2 regions of the Streptomyces sp. NPDC028928 genome follow, and region 1 is predicted to be linked to the other one. Evidence: predicted binding sites of a transcription regulator. Region 1 holds the regulator's gene; the other holds the start of a gene.
What was found. The regulator HrcA, encoded in region 1, represses chaperone genes, less so after heat shock. The targets are predictions, from matches to a motif close to TTNGCACTCNGNNNNNCNGAGTGCNAA.

Region 1 (5,845 bases):
CGCAGGACGGTGGGGCCGAGGACGCAGGCCTCGGCGCCCGCCTCCTCGAAGAGCGCCAGCTCGTCCCGGGAGACGCCGCCTTCCGGCCCCACGACCAGGACGATCTCGCCCTCGGTGGGGAGTTCGGCGGTGGCCAGGGGCCGGCTGACGTGCTCGAAGTCGGAGTGGAGTACGGCGGCGAAGTCGGCGGCGGCCAGGAGCGCGGCGACCTGCTTGGTGGTCGCCAGGTCCGCGACCTCCGGGAAGCGCAGCCGGCGGGACTGCTTGCCGGCCTCCCGCGCGGTGGCACGCCACTTGGCGAGCGCCTTCAGTCCCCGCTCGCCCCTCCACTGGGTGATGCAGCGGGCGGCCTGCCAGGGCACGATGGCGTCGACACCGGTCTCCGTCATCGTCTCCACGGCCAGTTCGCCGCGGTCGCCCTTGGGCAGGGCCTGGACGACGGTGATGCGGGGGCTGGGCTCGGGCTCCACCGGGAACTCGAAGGGCTCGACCACCAGGTGGTCCTTCCCGGACACGCTGACGACGACCCCTGCCGCACCCCGGCCCCTGCCGTCGGTGAGCACCACGTGCTCGCCCGGCTGCAACCGCCGTACCGAGACGGCGTGCCGCCCCTCGGGGCCCTGGACGTCGACGACCGAGCCGGGGCCCACGCCCTCCAGCGAGTCGACGACGAACACCGGCGCGGTCATCGGGTACCACCCCCGGCCGACAACGCTGTCCCGGCCTCGGCGAGTTCGGCCGCCAGCACCTCCACCAGCTGTCCGGCCGGCAGCTCCCGCGCCATCCGGTGGCCCTGTCCCGCCCACAGCGCCATGCCCTGCGCGTCCCCGGCCTTCGCGGCGGCCTTGCGCAGCGGCGCGGTGAGGTGGTTGACCTCGGGGTAGGCGGCGGGGGCGTAGGGGCCGTGCTCGCGCAGGAAGCGGTTGACGAGCCCGCGGGCCGGACGGCCGGTGAAGGCGCGGGTCAGCTCGGTGCGCGCGAACAGGGGGTTGGTCAGCGCCTGTTTGTGCAGGGCGTGCGCCCCGGACTCGTGGGTGGCGAGGAAGGCGGTGCCCAGCTGGGCCGCGCTCGCGCCCGCCGCGAGGACGGCGGCGATCTGACTGCCGCGCATGATGCCGCCGGCGGCGACGACCGGGATGCGTACGGCCTCCCGGACCTGCGCGACCAGCGACAGCAGTCCGATGCCGGAGCCGTCGTTCTCCGGGAGGTCCCGGTGGGTGCCCTGGTGGCCGCCGGCCTCCACACCCTGCGCGATCACCGCGTCCGCCCCGGCCCGCTCGACCGCGCGGGCCTCCTCCGCGGTGGTGGCGGTGACCAGGGTGAGGGTGCCCGCCCGGCGGAACCGGTCGAGCACCTCACGGCTCGGCACGCCGAAGTGGAAGGAGACCACCGGCACCGGGTTGTCGAGGAGGACGGCGAGTTTGGCGTCGTAGCCGTCGTCGCGGCCGCTGTCCGGGTCGCCCAGCTCGGTCTCGTACCAGGCGGCCTCGCCGGCCAGCTGGTGCGCGTACACCTCCACCGCGCCGGACTCGGCATGCTCCGGCTGGGGCACGAACACGTTCACGCCGAACGGGCGGCCCGTGAGCCCCCGCAGCTGCTTGATCTCCTGGTACATGCCGTCGGCGGTCTTGTACCCGGCGGCGAGGAACCCGAGGCCACCGGCCTCGGAGACGGCGGCGGCGAGCTGCGGGACGGAGACACCGCCCGCCATGGGGGCCTGCACGATCGGCTGGGGGAAGAGATCGGTCAGCGCGGAGGACATGACCGCATGTTGTCACGTCCTCCGTACAAGTCCGAATCCGGGCTTCCCCCGGCATAGGCCCCTGGCACACGGGGTGCCGCAGCACCCGTACGCACGGTTCAGCGCCCGTTGAACGCGTCCTTCAGCCGGGAGAACAGCCCCTGCTGACCTGGCTGGAACTGGCCCTGCGGACGCTCCTCGCCGCGCAGCTTGGCCAGCTCGCGCAGCAGCCGCTCCTGCTCGGGGTCCAGCTTGGTCGGGGTGGTCACCTCGACGTGCACGATCAGGTCGCCCCGGCCGCCGCCGCGCAGATGCGTGACGCCCCGGCCGTGCAGCGGGATCGACTGGCCGGACTGGGTGCCGGGCCGGATGTCGACCTCCTCCATGCCGTCCAGCGTCTCCAGCGGCACCTTGGTGCCGAGGGCCGCCGCCGTCATCGGGATGGTGACCGTGCAGTGCAGGTCGTCGCCGCGCCGCTGGAAGGTGGGGTGCGGCAGCTCGTGGATCTCGACGTACAGGTCACCGGCCGGACCGCCGCCGGGGCCGACCTCGCCCTCGCCGGCGAGCTGGATCCGGGTGCCGTTGTCGACACCGGCCGGGATCTTCACGGTCAGGGTCCGGCGGGAGCGGACCCGGCCGTCGCCGGCGCACTCCGGGCAGGGGGTCGGCACGACCGTGCCGAAGCCCTGGCACTGGGGGCACGGGCGGGAGGTCATGACCTGGCCCAGGAAGGACCGGGTGACCTGGGAGACCTCGCCCCGGCCGCGGCACATGTCACACGTCTGCGCGGACGTGCCGGGCGCCGCACCCTCCCCGTTGCAGGTGTTGCAGACGATCGCGGTGTCGACCTGGATGTCCTTGGTGGTCCCGAAGGCCGCCTCGTCCAGCTCGACCTCGATCCGGATCATCGCGTCCTGGCCGCGCCGGGTGCGCGAGCGCGGCCCGCGCTGCGACGCCGTGCCGAAGAACGCGTCCATGATGTCGGAGAAGTTGCCGAAGCCGCCGGCGCCGAAGCCGCCCGCGCCGGCCCCGCCCGACTGGGAGAGCGGGTCGCCGCCGAGGTCGTAGACCTGCTTCTTCTGCGGGTCCGACAGCACCTCGTAAGCGGCGTTGATCTCCTTGAACCGCTCCTGGGTCTTCGGGTCGGGGTTGACGTCCGGGTGCAGCTCGCGCGCGAGCCGGCGGAACGCCTTCTTGATCTCATCCTGCGACGCGTCGCGGCGCACGCCGAGAACGGCGTAGTAGTCCGTGGCCACCTACGACTCCGCCAGGATCTGTCCGACGTACCGTGCCACTGCGCGTACCGCTCCCATCGTTCCCGGGTAGTCCATGCGGGTCGGTCCGACCACGCCGAGCTTGGCGACTGCCTCGCCGCCCGAACCGTAGCCGACCGACACGACGGAGGTGGAGTTGAGTCCTTCATGGGCGTTCTCGTGGCCGATGCGCACGGTCACGCCAGGGTCCTTCGCCTCGCCGAGGAGCTTGAGGAGCACGACCTGCTCCTCCAGTGCCTCCAGGACGGGCCGGATCGTGAGGGGGAAGTCGTGCACGAAGCGGGTGAGATTGGCGGTGCCGCCGATCATCAACCGTTCCTCGTTCTCCTCCACGAGGGTCTCCAGCAGCGTGGAGAGCACCGTGGAGACCGTACCGCGGTCCTCCGGCTCAAAGGCCTCCGGCAGGTCCTCGACCAGCTTCGGCACATCCGTGAACCGGCGGCCGGCGACCCGGCTGTTGAGCCGTGCCCGCAGATCCGCCAGCGAGGTCTCCCCGAACGGCGCCGGGCAGTCGACCATGCGCTGCTCGACCCGGCCGGTGTCCGTGATCAGCACGAGCATCACGCGCGCCGGAGCGAGCGAGAGCAGCTCGACGTGCCGGACCGTGGACCGGGTCAGCGACGGGTACTGCACGACGGCGACCTGCCGAGTGAGCTGCGCGAGCAGCCGCACGGTCCGCGCCACCACGTCGTCGAGGTCGACGGCGCCCTCCAGGAAGTTCTGGATGGCACGGCGCTCGGGCGCGGTCATCGGCTTCACGCCCGCGAGCTTGTCCACGAACAGCCGGTAGCCCTTGTCGGTGGGGATGCGCCCCGCGCTGGTGTGCGGCTGGGCGATGTACCCCTCGTCCTCCAGGGCCGCCATGTCGTTGCGGACGGTCGCCGGGGAGACGCCGAGGTTGTGCCGCTCGGTCAGGGCCTTCGACCCGACCGGCTCCTCGGTGCCCACATAGTCCTGGACGATGGCGCGCAGTACCTGAAGCCTGCGTTCACTCAGCATTCGCGCGCACCTCCAGCACGTCGTCCCCTCGTCCCTTCGGGTCGTCCGCCTGGCACTCTTCCCATGCGAGTGCCAGCGTTCCCCGGCCCAGTGTACGGCTGTCGGGTACACACTGGGCAAGGTCGGGCCGCCGTACCGGGTCGTACCGCTAGCGTCGCGGGTATGACCGTGACTTGGGAAGAGCTGGGGTGGGAACGGCTGACCACCGGGGTGGGGCGGTGCCGACTGCCCGGCTGGGACTGCACGGTGGGGCTGGTCCTCGGGGAGGGTACGGCACTCCTCGTGGACGCCGGTTCCAGCCTGGCGGAGGGGGCCCGGCTGCGCGCGCGGGCCGAGGAACTGGCGGGCGGCCGTGTGACCCATCTCGCGCTCACCCACCCCCACTTCGACCACGTTTTCGGCGCGGCGGCGTTCGCGGGGGCGGAGCTGTACGGGGCGGTGGGCCTGGACGCCGCGCTGGCGTACGAGCGCGACGAGCTGCGCCTGGACGCGATCCGCAACGGGCTGCCGGTGGCCGACGCGGACGAGGCGGTGGACGCCCTGGTCCCGCCCCGGCACCTGGTCTCCGGCGAGTGGACCCTCGACCTCGGCGGCGGCCGCCAGGCGCTGCTGGCCAACGTGGGCCCCGGCCACACCGCGTACGACTTCGCGGTCCTGGTGCCGGGGGATCCGGAGATCGTCTTCTGCGGCGACCTGGTGGAGGAGTCCGGCGAGCCCCAGGCCGGCCCGGACGCGGTCCCCTCCCGCTGGCCGGACGCCCTCGACCGTCTGCTGGCCCTGGGCGGCGAGGACGCGCTGTACGTGCCCGGTCACGGAGCGGTGGTGGACGCGGGGTTCGTACGACGGCAGCGGGACGAGCTGGCGGCGCGGTTCGGCGTGAGATGAGCGGCGTTCCGGCACAGGTTTCCGGCGTGTCGTGAGCACCGCCGTACGGGTTCTCCTATCGTCATCCGAATGCGCCAGTACTCCGCCGATCTCACCCCGCCGTGGAAGAAGCCCAAGCCGGTGCCGGAGGTTCCGGCCGAGCCGGGCCTGGTGGTGGAGGAGCCCGGTACCGGGTTCTGCGGGGCCGTGATCCGCTGCGAGGCCGGCACGGTGACCCTGGAGGACCGCTTCGGCAAGCACCGGGTGTTCCCGCTGGAGCCGCGCGGCTTCCTGCTGGAGGGCCGCGTGGTGACGCTCGTACGGCCCGCCTCCTCGGCCCCGGTACGGCCCACCCGTACGGCGTCCGGCTCCATCGCCGTCCCCCAGGCACGCGCGCGCGTGGCCCGCGCCGGCCGCATCTACGTGGAGGGCCGGCACGACGCCGAGCTGGTGGAGAAGGTGTGGGGCGACGACCTGCGCGTCGAGGGCGTGGTCGTGGAGTACCTGGAGGGCGTGGACGACCTGCCGGCGATCGTCTCCGACTTCGCCCCGGGCCCCGACGCCCGCCTGGGCGTCCTGGTGGACCACCTGCTGCCGGGCACGAAGGAATGGCGCATCGCGGAGTCGGTGACCAGCGAACACGCGCTGGTGGTCGGCCACCCGTTCATCGACATCTGGCAGGCGGTGAAACCGGCCTCGCTGGGCATCCCGGCCTGGCCGACGGTACCGAAGGGCCAGGACTGGAAGACGGGCGTGTGCCGGGCCCTGGGCTGGCCGCCGGAGAACACCGGCGCGGTGTGGCAGGCGATCCTGAAGCGGGTGGGCTCCTACAAGGACCTGGAGCCGGAGCTGCTGGGGAGGGTGGAGGAGCTGATCGACTTCGTCACGGGTAGCGGTGGGGCCTGACGTCCTCGTAAGCGCCGAACTCGGCCCTGCGCTGACGTCGGTAACCGGCATACTCGCCTTC
Region 2 (5,845 bases), on a different contig from region 1:
GACCGGGATGACGCTGTTCCGCTTCACCGGCAACGGCAAGATCGCCGAGATGTGGTGGCAGCACGACCAGCTGGGGCTGATGCAGCAGCTCGGGGCGCTGGACGAGTTGGAGCAGTAGACGCCGCAGCGGCGGACGCCGGAGGAGCGGACAGGGCGAAGGCCCGGTCCCCTCTCCGGGGTACCGGGCCTTCGCTCAGGAGCGGTTGGCTCAGTGGGCGTGGCCGTGGCTGTGGCCCGCGGCGGCCGGCTCTTCCTCTTCCTTCTTCTCGACGACCAGGGTCTCGGTCGTGAGCAGCAGGGAGGCGATGGAGGCGGCGTTCTCCAGGGCGGAGCGGGTGACCTTGACCGGGTCGATGACGCCGGCCTTGATCAGGTCGCCGTACTCGCCGGTGGCGGCGTTGTAGCCCTGCCCCTTCTCCAGGTCCTTGACCTTGGAGACGATGACGTAGCCCTCCTGGCCGGCGTTCTCGCCGATCCAGCGCAGCGGCTCGACCACGGCGTTGCGGACGACCGCGACACCGGTGGCCTCGTCGCCGGTCTTGTCGAGGTTGCCCTCGAGGACCTTGGAGGCGTGGACCAGGGCGGAGCCACCACCGGAGACGATGCCCTCCTCGACCGCGGCGCGGGTCGCGGAGATGGCGTCCTCCAGACGGTGCTTCTTCTCCTTCAGCTCCACCTCGGTGGCGGCGCCGACCTTGATCACGCACACGCCGCCGGCCAGCTTCGCGAGGCGCTCCTGGAGCTTCTCGCGGTCCCAGTCGGAGTCGGTGTTCTCGATCTCGGCCTTGATCTGCGCGACGCGGCCCTGCACGTCCTCGGACTTGCCGGCGCCGTCGACGATCGTGGTGTCGTCCTTGGTGACGGTGACGCGGCGGGCGGAGCCGAGCACGTCGACGCCGACCTGGTCGAGCTTGAGGCCGACCTCCTCGGAGATGACGGTGGCGCCGGTGAGGACGGCCATGTCCTGCAGCATCGCCTTGCGGCGGTCACCGAAGCCGGGAGCCTTCACCGCGACGGCGTTGAAGGTGCCGCGGATCTTGTTGACGACCAGGGTCGACAGGGCCTCGCCCTCGACGTCCTCGGCGATGATCAGCAGCGGCTTGGAGGAGCCGGCCTGGATGACCTTCTCCAGCAGCGGCAGCAGGTCGGCGATGGCGGAGATCTTGCCCTGGTTGATGAGGATGTACGGGTCCTCCAGGACGGCCTCCATGCGCTCCTGGTCCGTCACGAAGTACGGCGACAGGTAGCCCTTGTCGAAGGCCATGCCCTCGGTGAAGTCCAGCTCCAGACCGAAGGTGTTGGACTCCTCGACGGTGATGACACCGTCCTTGCCGACCTTGTCCATCGCCTCGGCGATCAGCTCGCCGACCTGCTGGTCCTGGGCGGACAGCGCGGCGACGGCGGCGATGTCGGACTTCTCGTCGATCGGGCGGGCCGTGGCCAGCAGGTCGTCGGAGACGGCCTTGACGGCGGCGTCGATGCCCTTCTTCAGGGCGGCCGGGGAGGCACCGGCGGCGACGTTCTTCAGACCCTCGCGGACCAGCGCCTGGGCGAGGACCGTGGCGGTGGTGGTGCCGTCACCAGCGATGTCGTTGGTCTTGGTCGCCACCTCCTTCACCAGCTGCGCGCCGAGGTTCTCGTACGGGTCCTCGATCTCGACCTCACGGGCGATCGTGACACCGTCGTTGGTGATGGTGGGAGCACCGAACTTCTTGTCGATGACGACGTTGCGGCCCTTGGGGCCGATCGTCACCTTGACCGTGTCGGCAAGCTTGTTGACGCCGCGCTCAAGGGCGCGACGGGCGTCCTCGTCGAACTTCAGGATCTTCGCCATGGCAGCGGGAGCCCTCTCGGAAATCTGTGGGTGAAAAACGCCGCGCCCCGGGCGCCCGGCTTCTTATCGATCGCGGGGGGCCAGGGGCGCAGCTTCAAGCAGAGAGTCGCTTGAGGTGATTACTTCTCGATGATCGCGAGGACGTCGCGAGCCGAGAGGACGAGGTACTCGTCGCCGTTGTACTTCACCTCGGTGCCGCCGTACTTGCTGTAGAGGACGACGTCGCCGACCTTGACGTCGAGCGGCAGACGCTCGCCGTTCTCGAACCGGCCCGGGCCCACGGCGAGGACGGCGCCCTCCTGGGGCTTCTCCTTCGCGGTGTCCGGGATGACCAGGCCAGAGGCCGTGGTCTGCTCGGCGTCCAGCGGCTGGACCACGATGCGGTCCTCAAGCGGCTTGATGGCAACCTTGGAGCTGGCGGTCGTCACGATCCGACCTCCCCCTTCGGAGATCTCACGGGGTTAACTGTCTGAGGTGGCGACCAGGTGGATCCGTCGTCGCGGGTGCCGGACCTGCCCGTCGCGTTTATTGGCACTCTCCAGGGGGGAGTGCCAGAGCCGAGACTATGACCGCGATTAGCACTCGGTCAAGCGGAGTGCCAATTGCCCGCGGCGCGTCGGCCGAATTCGTGCGGCACGGGTCGTCGTCCCGCTGGGGCTGCCGCCCCCCCTGACCCCGCTGTCGGGCCTTGCGGCCCCCGTCCTCGAACTCCCCCGGAGGGGGTTCACAGGTAGTCCTCGAGGCGCCCCACCGTCAGTCCCCTGCCCTGGACCTCCCTCAGCACCCGCACCGTGCGGGTGCGCAGCGGCGGGCCGGGTGACTCGTCCGGGCCCACCAGGACGATGTCGCCGGGGCGCAGGCGGTGGGGGCCGTGGGTGTAGGTGAGGCCGGCCGGGGTGAGGGCGGCGCGCCACAGGACGAGCGCGGAGATGCCGCAGCCGGCCGCCGCACGCAGGGTGGTGCGGTCGTAGGAGCCGTAGGGCGGGCGGAAGAGGCGGGCGCGGACGCCGAGGCGGGCGCGGAGGCGGTCCTGCTGGCCGCAGATCCCGGCGCGCTGGCCGGCGTACGGCAGTCCGGCCGGCGCCCGGTGGTCGACGGTGTGGTTCTCGATGCCGGCGCCGAGCGCGCGCAGCCGGGCGAAGTGGCCGTAGCCGGGGGCGGCGACGCTGTCGGTGAGGAACAGGGTGACCGGGAGGCGGAGGTCGCGGACCATGTCGGCGAAGCGGGGGTCGCGCTCGGAGCCGTCGTCGTAGGTGAGGAAGACGACCGGGTCGCGGGTGGGGACGTGGTCGAGGACCGGCGGCAGGCCGTGGGCCGCCGGGCGGTCGGCGAGCGGGCGGGCCGGGTGCACCGGGGAGCGGGCGAGCGGCCGGGTCAGGCCCCAGGCCCGGTAGGCGCGGCCGGGGGCGGTGGTGTGCGGGCGTACCCCTTCGGCGGCCTTCTTGCCGAGGCGTTCGATGGGGTCGACGGACTGGGCGCAGCCCGTGAGGAGCAGGGCCGTGGCGAGGACCGCGGCAGGGCCCCGCAGGCGCCTCACAGGTAGTCCTCCAGGCGGGCCACGGCGTAGCCCTCGCGCGTGACCTTGTTCAGGAAGCGGCGCATGTCGTCCACCATCGTGCCGTCCCAGTCGTCCCGGCCGCGGAAGTGGGTGAGGACGATGTCGCCGGGGCGCAGCCGCTTGTCGTCCTCGCGGTACTCCCAGTGGTCGACGAAGACCTCCTCGTTCCAGATCGGCGCGTACCTGATGCCGCATTCCTTGGCGGCGACCAAGGTGTCCTGGTTGTAGTTGCCGTACGGCGGGCGGAAGACGGTGGGCGCCTTGCCGAACTCCTTCTTCATGACGGCCTGCATGCCGCAGATCTCGTCCTTCTGCTCCTCGTAGGTCAGGCCCGGCAGGTAGGGGTGGTGCAGCGTGTGGTTGTTGAGGGTGTTGCCGTAGGAGCGCATCCTGCGGAAGTAGCCGTAGTCGTCCTTCACCAGGTAGTTGCTGAGGAAGGCGGTGTAGGGGATCTTCAGCTCCCGCATCATGGCGAGGAACCGCGGGTCCTTCTCCGCGCCGTCGTCGATCGTCAGGAAGACGACCTTGTGCCGGGTGGGGACCGTGGTGAAGACGGGCGGCAGGTCCCAGTCCTCCTGGTGGTCCACCTCGAATCCGTCGCGGGCGGTGATCCTCGGCTTGGCCGCGGGCGGCGGCGGAGGGGCCAGCGGGACCTGGTCCAGCCCCCAGCGCCGGGCGGCGGCGGCCAGCCGGGCGTGTTCGGCGGCCCGGCGCGCCGCCGGGTCCTGGGGCTGGGCGGGGCCGCCCCGGCCGGGTGCGGTGCGTACGGCGTCGGGTCCGGCACAGCCGGAGAGCAGGGCGGCGGTGGCGCATGCGGCGGCTCCTCCGCCGAGGGCCAGACGCCGCAGACGCGCCCGACTTTTGTCATTTTGTACTACTGCTCGCATGGTGCCGGATCCTCCCAGGCCCCGGCCCGCAACCCCGGCCGACACCGCCGCCGGAGGCGAACCATCCACCGACTGGCCCACAATGAGCCGGTGAACGACCTCGCACTGCTCCTCACCCCCGAAGGCCGCGCCCTCCTCGACGAGGTGCGCGACACCGAGCCCGCGCAGGAGCTGGCCGTGGCCACCCGGCTGCGCCGCGAGCACCCGGCCGATCTGGTCTCGGCCGCGCTCGGCCAGGCCCGGCTGCGGCAGCGGGCGGTGGCGAAGTTCGGAGCCGAGGACGCCGGGCGGATGTTCTTCACGCCGAACGGGGTCGAGCAGTCGACCCGGGCGAGCGTGGCGACGTACCGGGCCCGGCGGCTGCGGGAACTGGGGGTGACCTCCGTCGCCGACCTGTGCTGCGGGATCGGCGGGGACGCGATCGCGATGGCGCGGGCCGGGATCCGGGTGCTGGCCGTGGACCGGGACCCGCGGACGGCGGCGGTGGCCCGGGCGAACACCGAGGCCCTGGGGCTGACCGGCCTGATCGAGGTGCGGGAGGCCGACGTCACCGAGGTGGACACCGCCGGGTACGACGCGGTGTTCGTGGACCCCGCGCGCAGGGGCGGGCGGGGCCGGGTCTTCGATCCGGAGGCGTACTCGCCACCGCTGTCCTGGGCCGTCGAGACCGCCCTGAAGGCACCCCGGGCCGCGCTGAAGATCGCCCCGGGCATCCCGCACGAGGTGGTCCCGGACGGGGCCGAGGCCGAGTGGATCTCCGACGGCGGGGACGTGAAGGAGGCGGTGCTGTGGTTCGGGACCGGGGCGCCGGGCGCCGTACGGGCCACCCTGCTGCCCGGCCCGCGCACCCTGCTCGGCCGCGGGCTGCCCGACCCAGCGGTACGGCCGGTGGGGCGCTACCTGTACGAGCCGGACGGTGCCGTGATCCGCGCGCACCTGGTCGCCGAGGTGGCCGAGGAGGTCGGCGGGGGGCTGCTGGACCCGACCATCGCCTACGTCACCGCCGACGCGCCGCGGCCCACGCCGTACGCCTCCGCCTACGAGATCACCGACCACCTCCCCTTCAACGTCAAGAAGCTGAAGGCCCTGCTGCGCGAGCGCGAGGTCGGCACGCTGACCGTGAAGAAGCGCGGCTCGGCGGTCGAACCGGAGGAACTGCGCCGGAAGGTGCGGCCGCAGGGCCCGAACGCGGCCACCGTGTTCCTGACCCGGGTGGCCGGGGCGCCGGCGATGCTGATCGGCCATCCGTTGGGGTGATGTCGGCCCACTCCCCGGACGCCGCCGGTCACGGCGCCCCACGATGCTGCCGTGACGTGGAGTGCAAGGCGACGGTCCCGGCGGCGACTCGTCCGTGACGTCCTGCTGCTGGCCACCACGGTCGCCTGCGCGGGGCTCGCCGGGTGGATGCTGGTCGCCGACGACAAGGACACCGCGAACCAGATCGCCACGGTGGGGAGCCTGTTCGTCGGGCTCGTCAGCCTCCTGCTCGCGCTGGCCGACTTCTTCCGTCCCGAGCCGGCCCCGCCGGATCCGGGCGCGCTCGCCGACGACCTCGCCCTCGTCGTC

Region 2: the regulator HrcA is predicted to act here: its motif matches at 2,410-2,436, upstream of groES (co-chaperone GroES).

Annotation. Positions count from the first base shown of each region.
Region 1 covers NZ_JBVHVI010000002.1:533,168-539,012, reverse strand. The annotation lists gene ACZ4U1_RS08235 (16S rRNA (uracil(1498)-N(3))-methyltransferase) at 1-689, opposite strand, end outside; gene ACZ4U1_RS08230 (nitronate monooxygenase) at 686-1,762, opposite strand; gene dnaJ (molecular chaperone DnaJ) at 1,861-2,997, opposite strand; gene hrcA (heat-inducible transcriptional repressor HrcA) at 2,998-4,014, opposite strand; gene ACZ4U1_RS08215 (MBL fold metallo-hydrolase) at 4,177-4,899, shown strand; gene ACZ4U1_RS08210 (DUF3097 domain-containing protein) at 4,969-5,784, shown strand; gene ACZ4U1_RS08205 (Uma2 family endonuclease) at 5,762-5,845, opposite strand, start outside.
Region 2 covers NZ_JBVHVI010000009.1:124,579-130,423, reverse strand. The annotation lists gene ACZ4U1_RS22505 (ester cyclase) at 1-118, shown strand, start outside; gene groL (chaperonin GroEL) at 209-1,834, opposite strand; gene groES (co-chaperone GroES) at 1,954-2,262, opposite strand; gene ACZ4U1_RS22490 (polysaccharide deacetylase family protein) at 2,559-3,371, opposite strand; gene ACZ4U1_RS22485 (polysaccharide deacetylase family protein) at 3,368-4,279, opposite strand; gene ACZ4U1_RS22480 (class I SAM-dependent methyltransferase) at 4,370-5,536, shown strand; gene ACZ4U1_RS22475 (hypothetical protein) at 5,588-5,845, shown strand, end outside.